DNA from 4 places in the Streptomyces sp. NPDC057702 genome. Region 4 is predicted to be linked to each of the others. Evidence: riboswitches for the same ligand, from Rfam matches in the RefSeq annotation. Region 4 holds a riboswitch; each other region holds the start of a gene.
What was found. A riboswitch is a leader RNA that binds a small molecule or an ion and turns the genes downstream of it on or off. The one in region 4 is predicted to bind cyclic di-AMP.

Region 1: it holds a riboswitch for cyclic di-AMP, as region 4 does, so the genes downstream of both, ACFVFR_RS10740 (M23 family metallopeptidase) here and ACFVFR_RS04710 (transglycosylase family protein) in region 4, are expected to answer to the same signal.
Region 2: it holds a riboswitch for cyclic di-AMP, as region 4 does, so the genes downstream of both, ACFVFR_RS20440 (C40 family peptidase) here and ACFVFR_RS04710 (transglycosylase family protein) in region 4, are expected to answer to the same signal.
Region 3: it holds a riboswitch for cyclic di-AMP, as region 4 does, so the genes downstream of both, ACFVFR_RS06180 (M23 family metallopeptidase) here and ACFVFR_RS04710 (transglycosylase family protein) in region 4, are expected to answer to the same signal.

What each region holds. Positions count from the first base shown of each region.
Region 1 covers NZ_JBHVJC010000011.1:158,756-161,954, reverse strand. Annotated here, with positions in the region: gene ACFVFR_RS10745 (aldo/keto reductase) at 1-307, opposite strand, end outside; gene ACFVFR_RS10740 (M23 family metallopeptidase) at 436-1,581, opposite strand; cyclic di-AMP (ydaO/yuaA leader) riboswitch at 1,593-1,761, opposite strand; gene ACFVFR_RS10735 (PP2C family protein-serine/threonine phosphatase) at 1,908-3,077, opposite strand.
Region 2 covers NZ_JBHVJC010000025.1:110,225-113,423, reverse strand. Annotated here, with positions in the region: gene ACFVFR_RS20445 (SAM-dependent methyltransferase) at 308-1,363, shown strand; cyclic di-AMP (ydaO/yuaA leader) riboswitch at 1,789-1,979, shown strand; gene ACFVFR_RS20440 (C40 family peptidase) at 1,983-2,456, shown strand; gene ACFVFR_RS20435 (hypothetical protein) at 2,695-3,199, shown strand, end outside.
Region 3 covers NZ_JBHVJC010000006.1:117,150-120,348, forward strand. Annotated here, with positions in the region: gene ACFVFR_RS06175 (M16 family metallopeptidase) at 1-1,279, shown strand, start outside; cyclic di-AMP (ydaO/yuaA leader) riboswitch at 1,725-1,886, shown strand; gene ACFVFR_RS06180 (M23 family metallopeptidase) at 1,901-2,818, shown strand; gene ACFVFR_RS06185 (HPr family phosphocarrier protein) at 3,158-3,199, opposite strand, start outside.
Region 4 covers NZ_JBHVJC010000005.1:14,171-17,369, forward strand. Annotated here, with positions in the region: gene ACFVFR_RS04705 (DUF1266 domain-containing protein) at 1-223, opposite strand, end outside; gene ACFVFR_RS04710 (transglycosylase family protein) at 429-1,700, opposite strand; cyclic di-AMP (ydaO/yuaA leader) riboswitch at 1,706-1,913, opposite strand; gene ACFVFR_RS04715 (alpha/beta fold hydrolase) at 2,765-3,199, opposite strand, start outside.

The DNA.
Region 1 (3,199 bases), on a different contig from region 4:
ACCCCGGGCGCTCCGGTACGCCGTTGCCCACCTTGGTCGCGATGACGACGTCGTCCCGCCGGCCACGGGCCGCGAGCCAGTCGCCGATGATGGTCTCCGACTCGCCGCCCGAGTTTCCCGGCACCCAGGCCGCGTACACGTCGGCGGTGTCGACGAAGTTGCCGCCCGCCCCCGTGTAGGCGTCCAGGATGGCGAAGGACTGGGCCCGGTCGGCGCCCCAGCCGAAGACGTTGCCGCCCAGCGCGAGGGGGGACACCTCGATGTCGCCGATCCGGCGCGTGCGCGTGCTCTGTTGTTGATCAGCCATGTTCACGCGCAACGGGCCGGTCCTGAGGGCTATTCCCCCCGGGCCCGTGGCCCGGCGGGCGACCGGGCCGCGCCGGGCCCGCGCGCGGAGCCCGGCCCCCGCGCGCGGGGGCCGGGTCGTGCCGTCGGCTAGGGCTGGAGGCCGTGGTTCTGGAGCCAGGCCATCGGGTCGATCGGCGCGCCACCGCTGGGGCGCACCTCCAGGTGCAGGTGCGGGCCGGTCACGTTGCCGGTCGCGCCCACCCGGCCGATGACCTTGCCCGTGCCGACCGTGCCGGTGGTCCGCGTCATGGACGACAGATGGCAGTACCAGATCTCGGTGCCGTCATCGAGTGTGAGGACGATCCGGTAGCCGTACGAACCGGCCCAGCCGGCCTGCGTGATGGTCCCGCCGTGCACCGCCCCCACCGGCGTGCCGGTGGGGGCGGCGAAGTCCAGCCCGGTGTGGTTGGCCGACCACATGTCGCCGGCCTGCCCGAAGGTGGACGTCAGCGTGTACGAGCCGACGGGCAGGGCGTAGCTGGCGGCGAGCTTCGCGCGGCGCTCGGCCTCCGCCTTCCGCTGGGCCGCCGCCGCGCGTCGGGCCTCGGCCTCGGCCGCCTCGCGCTTGGCCGCCGCCTCGGCGGCCCGCTCCCTCTCCACCTCGGCGGCCTTCTTGCGGGACGCCTCGGCCGCCGCCTCGCGTGCCGCGGCCCGTTCGGCGGCCTCACGCTCGGCGGCGTCGGCCGCGCTGTGCTGGGTGTCGGCCTGCTGCAGGATGCGGGCCCGCAGCGCCTCGCCCGCGTTGGCCGTGCCGTGCGCGGACTCCTCGGCCGTCAGTCCGGCCTGGCTGAACGGCGCGTGGGCCGCGGCCTGCCGTTCGGCGGCCTGGCGCTGGTCGGTGTCGGAGCCGCCGTCGGAAACGAGCGGCCCGACGCCGGGGAGTTCGTCGGCGTCGGGCAGGGCGGCCTTGACCTGGTCGGCGATGGGGCCGAGGTCGGGCATCGATATGGGGGGCTGGGGGCGGTCCTTGGCGCTGGCCATGCCGCCGGCGCCGACCGCCGCGATGACGCCCACGCCGAGCACGGCGCCGCTGCGGGCCATCGATCCGCCGCGCTGTTTGACCACGCGGTGCCGGCCACGGACGGGGGCGACGGATTCGGCGGTGGGGTTCCACTCCTCCCAGGGGCCGTCCCCCGCCTCGCTCCCGGGCGGTGCCCAGGGAGGCCCGGCGGGGTCCTCGACGTCGTCGTACGCGGGGGAAGCCTGGTCGAGGGCAGACCTGTTGGACGCCACGGAGGCGTGCTCCTTTCCTTCCTTCTCGCCTACCGGGTTAGCTGACGGGTTCGGAGCAGGAAGGTCTCCTACGAGTCGCGGACGACCCGATTCACCCCAAGGGTTGGTTCCCCGGTTCCCTCGCCACGGCACCGCTGTGAGCTGCGATGACGCACCTACGGGATTCGGCGACGGCGCACGGTGCCGCCTCTGGCGGCGGCTGTGACGGCCGCGCTGCGTTATCGAACGTTAATAGAGGCCGGGGTGTGATTCCAAGCTGTTCCGGGGAATACCCGCTCCGCTTCGACGGCACGCCGGTACCACCTCAGCACAGGGGTCAAGATCGGCTACCCAGCGCAGTCGTCGGGGCTCCGACGGGCCCGTCGGGCGACCGCCAGACCCGGCGGTCCCGGCCGCCGCAGCGCCAGCAGCGCCATGTCGTCGGCCCGCTGCCCACCGGCGTGCCGGCCCACGTCGGCGATCAGCGTGTCCAGGAGCGCGTCCGGGCCCACGAAGCGCCGGCCGCTCAGGCGCCGCGTCGGCTCGTAGAACCGCCCGCTGGCATCGCGCGCCTCGGTCACCCCGTCCGTGAGCAGCAGCAGCGTCGCCCCGGCCGGGAAGGGCAGCTCCTGCACGGTGTCCCGCCAGGCGGCCAGGTCCCGCATGCCCAGCGGCAGCGCGTCGGCGTCCGGGCTGAGCTCACGCACGTGACCGGTGGGCAGCAGCAACAGGGGCGGCGGGTGGCCCCGGTTGACGAGCCGCAGCGCGCCGCCGTCCTCCCCGATCTCGACCAGCACGGCCGTGGTGAACCCCTCGAACTGGTCGAGCCCCACCCGCCGGTCGCCCTCCCGGTCCAGCGCCCGCTCCAGCCGGTCGGCCAGCCCCTCCAGGGACGGCTCCTGCTCGGCGGCCTCCCGGAAGGCCCCGATGACGACGGCGACGGCCTCCACGGCCTCCAGCCCCTTGCCCCGTACGTCGCCGATGATCGCCCGCACGCCGTGCGGTGTCTCCTGCACCGCGAACAGGTCACCGCCGATACGGGCGTCGGTCTGCGCGGCGACGTAGCGGGCGGCGACCTTCAGGGGCCCGATACGGGCCGGGGGCGCGGGCAGCACGGCGCGCTGCGCGGCCTCGGCGACGACGCGTACGGTCGCCAGTTGGCGGAAGTTGCGTCGCACCACCAGGTTGATCGCCAGCGCCAGCAGCGCGACGGTGCACACGGTGACGACCTCGGTCACCGACAGGGCGTGGTCGCCGCCGCTGTGGAAGACCGCCAGCAGCACCGAGCTGACGGCGGCCGTCGCGGCCACCGCCGACGTCGCGCCCAGCGAGAACAGCGGGGCGGCGACCAGCGGCGCGGCCGACAGGAACGGCGAGGCCGTGTAGTGCGTCGGCATGAGCACGTCGAAGATGACGCCGCCGACCAGCAGGAACGCGGGCAGCCAGCGGGCGATCCGACGAGCCCGCGCGGCCCGTGGCGACTCCGCGCCCGCACCGGCCCACCCAGCACTCCCCACGCGTCGCTCCCGCTCTCGACTGGCCCGCACCCGGCACAGCGCCCCGCCGGATGCGTCCGTCCCAGCGTCCGGCCCACGCGGCGGGCGGGCGACCCGGAGGCGGCCAAGCGGGCGTACGCCAC
Region 2 (3,199 bases), on a different contig from region 4:
CCGGGGCGTGCTGGAGTGAAAGGGCGGGCGCGCTGGGCCCGGTGCGATCGGTCAATCTCCTGATACACCTGTCCCCTGCGCGTGATCGACGCGCGACGTATGGGCCCGCGGGGCGTTGGGCAGTCAGTTCCCCAGCGCACGTGTGCCGTCAACCCTCCTGGTGTGACAGCCGTCCGTGGTGCGCGCCACCCGCCACCGCGTCGCCGGCCGCCGGGTCGCGGGCTGCGGTGCCGGCGGGGCGCGCGTCGGCCCGACCGTCGCCCGCGCGTACGCCATCGCCACCCCCAGCACAGATGAGGAACTCCCCGTGAAGATCCGCACGTTCGCCAAGCTGGTGCGCAGCAGTCACTTCTCGCTGGCCATGCGGCTGCCCAAGGACCTGATGGCGCCCGCCTACCGCGCCTCGTTCCTGGCCGCCGCCGCCGGCAGCGGGGTGCTGCGCCACCTGGCGCGGCAGCCGCTCGACGCGCCCGCACTCGCCGACGAGCTCGGCATGCACGGAGAGGAGCACCTGCTGGGCGCCTGGCTGGAGATGGGCGTACGGCTGGGAGAGCTCGGCCAGCGCGGGGGGCGCTACCGGCTGCGTGGTCGGCTGGCCAGGGCGTTGGCCAAGGCGGAGGCGGACGCGTACGTGGCGCTGCTCGAACAGCTCATGCGCTTCCACGCCCCGCTGCTGCTGGACGCCCCGGCGATGTTGCGCGAGGGGCGGCGGGTGGCGATCACCGACCAGGACGGCGCGCTGATCGCCCGTTCCTCGCGTGTGCTCGAACCCGCCGTGCAGGCGGTGGTGGAGCAGCACGTGGACCGGGCGGCGCCGGTGCGCCTGCTTGAGGTGGGGTGCGGCAGCGGCACCTACGTGCGGCACGCCGCCTCGCTCAACCCCCGGCTGACGGCGGTGGCCATCGACCTCCAGGACGAGGTGGTGGCCCAGGCCCGGGGGAACCTGGACAAGTGGGGGCTGGCCGATCGGGTGGAGGTGGTGCGCAGCGACGTGCGGACCTACGCCACGGAGCAGAAGTTCGACCTGGTCACCCTGCACAACAACATCTACTACTTCCCCGAGGGCGAGCGGACCAAGGTGCTGGAGCGGGCGCGCTCCTTCCTGATGCCCGGGGGCCGGCTGCTGCTGACGACGAGCTGCCAGGGCGGCGGGCCCGGTATCGAGATGCTGAACCTGTGGTGCGCCTACGCCGACTTCACCGGCACACTGCCGCGCCCGACCGAGCTGCTGGACCAGATGCGGGACGCGGGCTTCACGCGGGTGCGCTCCCGTCGGCTGGTGCCGGGTGAGGAGTTCCGGGCCTTCGTCGGTACGAGCTCGTTCGACGGCCCGGCCGACGGCCCGCGCGAGACGGCCGACTGAGCCGCGTTCACACCCCAAGGCGGCGCGCGCGGCCCTGGGCGGCGCCGTGTCGCCCCGGCGGGGCGGGGGCCGCGCGCTGTCGGCCCGCGCCACGGGGGTGCCGTCGCGGGGTGCCGGGCTCGCCGACGGCCCGCGCTGGGCGCGGCGTGACGTCTCGTCACCGCCCACACTCCGGACCGGGCGCGTTCGGCGGCTGCATGGCCCACAGCCGCGCCGCGCCGTGGAACCTCCCCGTCCGGTTTGCTGTTTCCGCAGGTCAGGGCGAGTGTGCGCGACTCGTATGGGGTACCTGTGGCGGCGCGGTTCTGCGTCACCGACGAAGGTGAAGAACTTCACATACGGCCCTTTCGGCTGCGATTTCGGGCCGTGAATGACGCAGTATCCCTATCCGACAGCACCAAGCCCCCGTCACCACGGCGGGGCGGTCCGGGCGGACGCCGAGTCCTGCCGCCGCGCGGACCCAGGGAGAAGACCACGGATCGGCAGGAACGGGAGACCCAGGTACGACGGGCCACGAATTCGGTGGCCCTTGGGGTGAAGCCACGTAGATGGCCGGGCAACTTCGTCAGCCCGAACCCGACAGGTCATCTTTCGCAGGCGGATGTCGAAGGGCTTTCGTATGTCCGCGCAGCCACGTATACCCGCGCTCGCCACCCGTATCGGCACCGCGTCCGCTCTGACCGCGACGGTGTTGGCGGGCTCCTCGCTCGTACCGGCCATGTCGACCGACGCACAGGCGGCCACGACCTCCGGCAAGGCGCTCAAGGTCGCGGCCGGCAAGAAGGGCGCGCCCTACAAGTACGGGGCGGTCGGCCCGCACCGGTTCGACTGCTCGGGGCTCACGCTCTACTCGTTCAAGAAGGCGGGCAAGAAGCTGCCGCGCACGGCCGCCGCCCAGTACAACAAGACCCGCCACCTGTCCGCGAAGTCCCGCAAGGCGGGCGATCTGGTCTTCTTCCACTCCGGCCGGAACGTCTACCACGTGGGCATCTACGCCGGGCGGAACAAGATCTGGCACGCGCCCAAGCCGGGCAAGTCGGTGCGGCTGGAGAAGATCTGGACCAACAAGGTCTGGTACGGCCGCGTGCGCTGAGCCGTCCCACGGCCGGGCCGTGGTCGTCGGGCGGGTGGCGGCGCGCGCCGTCACCCGCCCGTTCGCGGGCCAGGATGAGGCAGGGGCCTTCGGATGTCCCGGCTTTGCGCCACGCTCACCAGGCCGGGTGATGTTCCCGGGGCGGACGTCACCCTCAGGAGGCACTCGGCGTTGTCCTCGACGTGCCGACCGAATCACGGTCGGCCTGATGCAACGAGGACGAGTCATGATGCGAGGAATGACGGGTGCGGCCGTCGTTGCGGCGGCGCTGGCGTGTGCGGTGACGCCGGCCCAGGCCCGCGAGACGACCACGCCGATCCAGAACGGCAAGGCCGAGTTCTGCCTGACCAAGCCGGCCGCGAAGCGGCTCGCCGAGGCGAAGATCCGGTTGGCCGCGACGGGGGGCGCCAAGCTCACCGGCAAGCAGCACCAGTGTGTGTCGTTCCCGCTGACCGAGGGCACCCGGGACTACGCGAAGCTCAAGGGCGGGGTGACCTTCCGCGACCGGGACGACCGCCTGGACCTCACCAAGATCCACAACTATGTCAACAAGACCCCGCACACGCAGGTGTCGGCCTCGGTCAACCGGGCCAAGGCGCGGCAGGTCGACTTCCTGACGTACTCCATCAAGCGGGAGAACGCCCAGACCACGCCGAAGCAGATCAAGGCCGTCGACGTACGGACCGCGCTGACCGCCGACGGCGAGAAGCTGCTGAAGAAGACGTTCGGCAAGTCGCCGCTGC
Region 3 (3,199 bases), on a different contig from region 4:
CGTGCTGCGCTGTCACCGGCCGGGCCAGCAGGTCGTCGCGGTCGAGGTCAACCTCGCCGCGCCGCTGGAGGCCGAGCCGCAGGGGCTCGAAGGCGTGGCGACCATCATGGCCAGGGCCCTGTCCGAGGGGACCGACCGGCACTCGGCCGAGGAGTTCGCGGCCGAGCTGGAGCGCTGCGGCGCCACCCTGGACGCCTACGCCGACCACCCGGGCGTGCGGGTCTCCCTGGAGGTTCCGGCCTCCCGGCTGACCAAGGCGCTCGGACTGCTCGCCGACGCGCTGCGGGCCCCCGCCTTCCCCGAGAGCGAGGTGGAGCGGCTGGTGCGCAACCGGCTCGACGAGATCCCGCACGAGCTGGCCAACCCGGCGCGGCGGGCCGCGATGACGCTGTCCAAGGAGCTCTTCCCGGCCGACTCCCGGATGTCCCGGCCCCGCCAGGGCACCGAGGAGACGGTGACGGGCGTGGACGCCGCCGCCGTGCGCGCCTTCTACGCCGCCCACGTGCGCCCGGCCACGGCCACCGCGGTGGTCGTCGGCGACCTCACCGGCGTGGACCTCGACCAGGCGCTCGCCGAGACGCTGGGCGCCTGGAGCGGCGACACGGCCGCGCCGCGCCCGGTGCCCGCCGTCACCGCCGACGACAGCGGCCGGGTCGTCATCGTGGACCGGCCCGGTGCCGTGCAGACCCAGCTGCTCATCGGACGGGTCGGCGCCGACCGGCACGACCGGGTGTGGCCCGCGCAGACGCTCGGCACCTACTGCCTGGGTGGCACCCTCACCTCCCGGCTGGACCGCGTGCTGCGCGAGGAGAAGGGCTACACGTACGGCGTGCGGGCCTTCGCGCAGGTCCTGCGCTCCACGCCGGAGGGCACCGGCCTCTCGCTGCTGGCCATCAGCGGTTCGGTGGCCACCGAGGTGACCGGCCCGGCGCTGGAGGACGCGTGGAAGGTGCTGCGCACGCTGGCCGCCGAGGGGCTCACGGACGACGAGCGTGACGTGGCCGTGCAGAACCTGGTGGGGATCGCCCCGCTGAAGTACGAGACGGCCGCCTCCGTCGCGGGCACCCTCGCCGACCAGGTGGAGCAGCACCTCCCGGACGACTTCCAGGCCCACCTCTACCAACGGCTCGCCGAGACCGGCACCGTCGAGGCGACCGCGGCGGCGGTGGCCGCCTTCCCGACGGACCGTCTGGTGACCGTGCTGGTCGGCGACGCCTCGGTGATCGCGGAGCCGGTCAAGGCGCTGGGCATCGGTGACGTGCGGGTGGTGACCGGCTAGCACGAGGCGTGGCGGGGCGCGGAAGCCCGTAGGCGTACCGACCGGGCTGGCGCGCCGTCAGGCGGCGTGGGGCCCGGTGCGGTCCCGCGCCGTCCCGTCTCCCGCGCTCGCCGCCCGGAGCCCGCCGTGAGGCGTGTCCCGGAGCGTTCGCCGGTCCGCGTGCGGCGGCTCGCGTCGCCGCCTCGCCAGCGGCGGCGCCCGAATCGCCCCGACCCACACGAGCGGAGCGCGGAGCTCCGGTCGCCGACGTGTGGTTACGGCGAGTCAGGAGGCCCTGGTGTCCCGTGGGATGCCAGGGCCTCTCGGTATGTCTGGTTTGCGGGAGAGGCTGCCCGTCTGCCGTGTGGCGTGCGCAACATTCACCCGGTTCTGTTTGCCGATCAAAAGACGTCCCGCTTAGCGTCAGCCCCGTTGCTCGTCACAGATCAGCCACACCCGTGGCACCGGGCAGCCATCGCCGAGTCCCTCATGGCGCGAGCCAGGGGAGCCGGGGACCCATGTCCCCTGGGGTGAATCGGCCGCCATCCTCGCGAGGGGCGTGGCGACCGTAGGAGACCTTCCTGCTCCGAACCCGTCAGCTAACCCGGTAGGCGAGAAGGAAGGAAAGGAGTACGCCTCCTCATGGCGCTCACTCGTGCCACTGGGCGGCACCGTCGCCCCAGCCGTCTTACCCGGAGCAGCGCGAACGTGGCGGGCATGGCCACTCTCGCCGCCACCGGAGTCGTCGCCGGCATAGCCGCCCCCGCGATGGCCGCCTCCGGCGCCGCCGGCTCGCAGGAACCCCAGGACACCGGTCTGCGTCAGGCGGTGGCCCTCAACGACGGCATCGCCGACAAGATCGGCGCCCAGGCCGACGCCCAGTACTCCGCCGCCGAGCAGGCCGCGGCCGAACAGCAGGCCGAGGAGGAGGCGCGCCAGCAGGCCGCCAAGCACGCCGCCGAGATGAAGAAGAAGGCGGAGGAGGCCAAGCGCAAGGCCGCCGCCGAGGCCGCGAAGAAGAAGGCCGCCGAGAAGAAGGCGGCCGAGGCCCGCGCCGCCGAGGCGCGTGAGGCCGCCGAGACCCGTGCGACCGAGACCCGCGAGGCCAGCGACACGCGGGCCACCCGCACCGTCGAGCGCACCACGCTGGGCGCCGCCTACGTCTCCCCGGTCGCGGGCAGCTACGTCTCCACGCAGTACCAGGCGTCGGGCGGCAACTGGTCCTCCGGCAGCCACACCGGCATCGACTTCCACGCCGGCCTGGGCACCTCGGTGCGTGCCGTAGGCGCCGGCACCGTCGTCGAGGCGGGCTGGGGCGGCGCGTACGGCAACAACGTCGTGATCAAGATGAACGACGGCACCTACACCCAGTACGGCCACCTCGACTCGCTCTCTGTCTCGGTGGGTCAGAGCGTCGCCCCGGGCCAGCAGATCGGCCTGGCCGGCAACACGGGCAACTCCACCGGCGCGCACCTGCACTTCGAGGCCCGCACGTCGCCCGAGTACGGCTCGGACATCAACCCCGTCGCCTACCTGCGCTCGCACGGCGTCAACATCTGAGCCGGAGCCGGCCCCGCGCGGACGGCGGCAGGGCACGGGGGCGCACCCACCCGTGCTGAGCCCGGCACGCCCGGGGCCACCGGTCGGGCGGCCGTGAGCTCGCCCCCGCGCGTCGCGTCATCTCGAAGGCCCCACCCCCGCCGGGTGGGGCCTTCGGCATGCGCGCTCCGGGGCGGGCCGGTGGCGGCCGAGCCGAGCGGTCGGCCCGCCGGGGGCCCTGAGACGTACGCGGGCGGGGCGCGCCCCGGGGGTGCGGGCGGATGGGAGGCGCGGGAAACGACGAAGCCGCGGTGACGACCCTGGGGGCCACCGCGGCTTCGGAAGGTACCGAACGGCGAGTCAGACCGTCTCCGGGAGCTCCTCAAGGCCCTCGGCGACGAG
Region 4 (3,199 bases):
GGTCCGCGCCCCGGGGCGTGGGCCCGGCGGCACGGGCCTCGGCATCGCGCACCGGCGCGCCGTCGCCGCCGCCCGGCGCCGGGTGGGCCCTGGTGTCAGGGGCGCCCAGCGGCTCCCCGGCAGCGCGCGCCGGGTCGCCGGCGCTTCGCACGGGACCGTCGGCGGTGCGCTCGGCCTCGGCGTCGCCCCGCTTCGCGGGTTCCTCCCCGTTCCACAACCCCATGACCGGGAACTCTACCCAGGGCTGGCCCCGTAGCACCCGGCTGCCCGCACATCGGATGCCTGGTCGTGCTCGGATGTGCCCGCGCGGAACGCCGACGTGCCCCCGCGCCGGGTGGGCGCGAGGGCACGTCGGGTGGTGCGGTGTGGCGCGCGGGCCACTGGTCCAGAGGCGGTCAGTGGCGCCGGCTCAGCGGTGGAACCGCTGGTCAGATGCTGACGCCCTTGCCCCGCAGGTAGGAGATCGGGTCGATGTCGGAGCCGTAGCCGGCGCCGGTGCGGACCTCGAAGTGCAGGTGCGGGCCGCTGCTGTTGCCGGTGCTGCCGGACAGGCCGATCTGCTGGCCGCCGGTGACCGACTGGCCGGCCGAGACGGAGAGCTGCGACAGGTGGGCGTACTGGCTGTAGTGGCCGTCCGCGTGGCGGATGACGACCTGGTTGCCGTACGAGCCGGCGTAGCCGGCCGAGACGACCTGGCCGCCGCCGATGGACTTCACGGTGGTGCCGGTGGAGACGGGGAAGTCCACGCCGGTGTGGTAGCCGCTGGACCAGCTACCACCGGACTGGTGGTAGGGGGTGCCCAGGGTGCTGTTGGCCACCGGGGTGGTGAAGCCGGTCGACGAGGGAGCCTCGGCCTGCTGCTGCGGGGCGCTCTGCGCGGCCTGCGGCTTGGGGGCCGACTGCTGCTGCGGGGCCTGCGGCTTGGCGGGCTTCGGGGCGGCCTGCTGCTGCGGGGCGGCCTTCTGCTGCGGGGCCTGGGCGACGGAGCCGCCACCGGGCAGGCTCAGGCGCTGGTTCGGGAAGATCAGGTTCGGGTTGTCGCCGATGACGTCCTGGTTGCGGTCGTAGACCGCGCGCCAGCCACCGTTGACGTCGTGCGCCTGGGAGATCTTGAACAGCGTGTCGCCGGAGCGGACGGTGTACGTCGTGCCCGCGGTCGAGTTCTGGGTGCGCGGAGCCGGCTTGCTCTCGGCCTTCGGGGCGGCCTGGGGGGCGGCGGCCTTGGGCGCGGCCTTCGGGGCGGCCTTGGGCGCGGCCGGGCGGGCCTCGCGGGTGGTGTTGGCCTGGTCGCGGGCGCCGTCGGGGGCGACCTGCGGAGCCGGGCCACCGGCGGTCAGGCCGGCCTTGACGGAGCACACCGGCCAGGCGCCGGGGCCCTGCACCTTGAGGACCTTCTCGGCGACGGCGATCTGCTGGTCCTTGGTGGCCAGGTCGGCGCGCGGGGCGTACGCCGCGCCACCGAAGGCACGCCAGGTGCTGTCGGTGAACTGCAGGCCGCCGTAGAAGCCGTTGCCGGTGTTGATGCTCCAGTTGCCGGTCGCCTCGCACTGGGCGACCTTCTCCCACACGTCCACCGAGGCGGCGTGGGCCTGGGTCGCACCCAGGAAGGGGATGGCGAGGCTGGCGCCGCCAGCGGTCAGCGCGACGGAGATGCCGAGACGACGGGGGCTGATGCGGCGGTGACGCGTGCGATGAGACATAGGGGTATCCCTCTCCTATGCCTGCGAGGTGAGCTGTCGGATTCGGGCTGGAGTTGCCCGGACGTGTCCCGTGCGACGCCTGGCGTCGCGACACGTCTTCACCCCAAGCCGACCGCGCTGGACGCGGTGCGGCACTTACCTGGTTCCCCCGCTCTTGCCGTGATGACTTCGAAGTTTCTCCTCGGCCAGCGGCAAGATTCGGCATTCCGGCGTCGGATACCCGCCTTCGTTTCAGCGGGATCGCCAACAAAACACATTCATTTCCCCGACGACAAGCCACGGACCGCCCGATAAAGATCAATTAAGGCGTTAGCTCGCGATGCGAGATAACGCTGCGCGAGGGATCTTCGCCTCAGGGCGACAATTCCACGGAATGCGCGACCGCTCGATTCCCTGGCGGGTCGGGGTCCGGCACGCATGACGGGCATCGCGCGGACACAGCGCGTGACAGATCCACGAGTGACGCCCGTGAGCCGCACCACAGCACCCGTAAAGTCCGGGTAGTCCGTTTTTAGATGATCTTGGATGGCGCTTCCGGAGTCGCTACGCACCCCGCCCCGAGGTCTGGGATGTGCCCCACGCCACACGATGCGGGGTCCGCGATACGCCTTCCCCTCTGGAACACGCGCCACGAGCCGGGCGGGTTGCCTCTCTTTCCGGCAAATCCCGGAAAGCCGCGAGCCACGGGCCGCCGGCGGCCCCGGAATTCCACCGCCCCGTGGACGCGGGCCGCGCCGGACCACGTCGCGAGAGAATGCCGGTGCGCGGCAGACCGCGCCCGACGCCGCTGCTACCCGGGACGAGGCCACCCAATCCCCCGGCCGATGGCGCCCCCGCCTACGGAAGGGGGCGCCGGGGGCGCGGGTCCGGGCCGACAGGCCCCTTCCCGGCGACCCGAGCCCCACCCCTGGGCACCACACACCCACACACCCGGCACCGGCGAGCCACCCCGGCCGGCACGGGCCGGCCCCCGCCCGCCCGCGGCACCTCCGGCCACCCGACGAAGGCCACCGGGCGGCCGGACGCGCGGACAGGAGGGTGGCTCGCGCCGGCCGGACGGGAGGCTAGCGGCCCTCGTCCGCCGGGGCGGCCCGCCCCGCCCCGAAGAAGGCGACCAGCTCCCGGACCACCGATTCGGGCCGCTCCTCCGGTACGTAGTGGCCGCTGCCCGCCACCTCGACCACCCGGATGTCGGTGCCCTTGTCCGGGCCCATCTGCTCGCGCAGCGCGGCGTAGCTGGTCTCACCCGCCAGCGTCAGGATGGGCAGCGTGACCGGCGCGTGGGTGTCCAGGTCGGCGATGTCCTGGCGCATCGTCTGATACCAGCCGTTGCCCGCCCGGATGGCCTCGGGTGTGTCGTAGGCGTGGGCGTAGACGCGTCGGGCGCCCTCCTCCACGGACGCCTGGTCCAGCAGCATGTGTCCGTACAGCCAGTCGATGACCGGCCGGAAGCGGCCGGCGAGCAGCTCCTCGGGGAGCCCGCGTAGCTGGTTGAACGC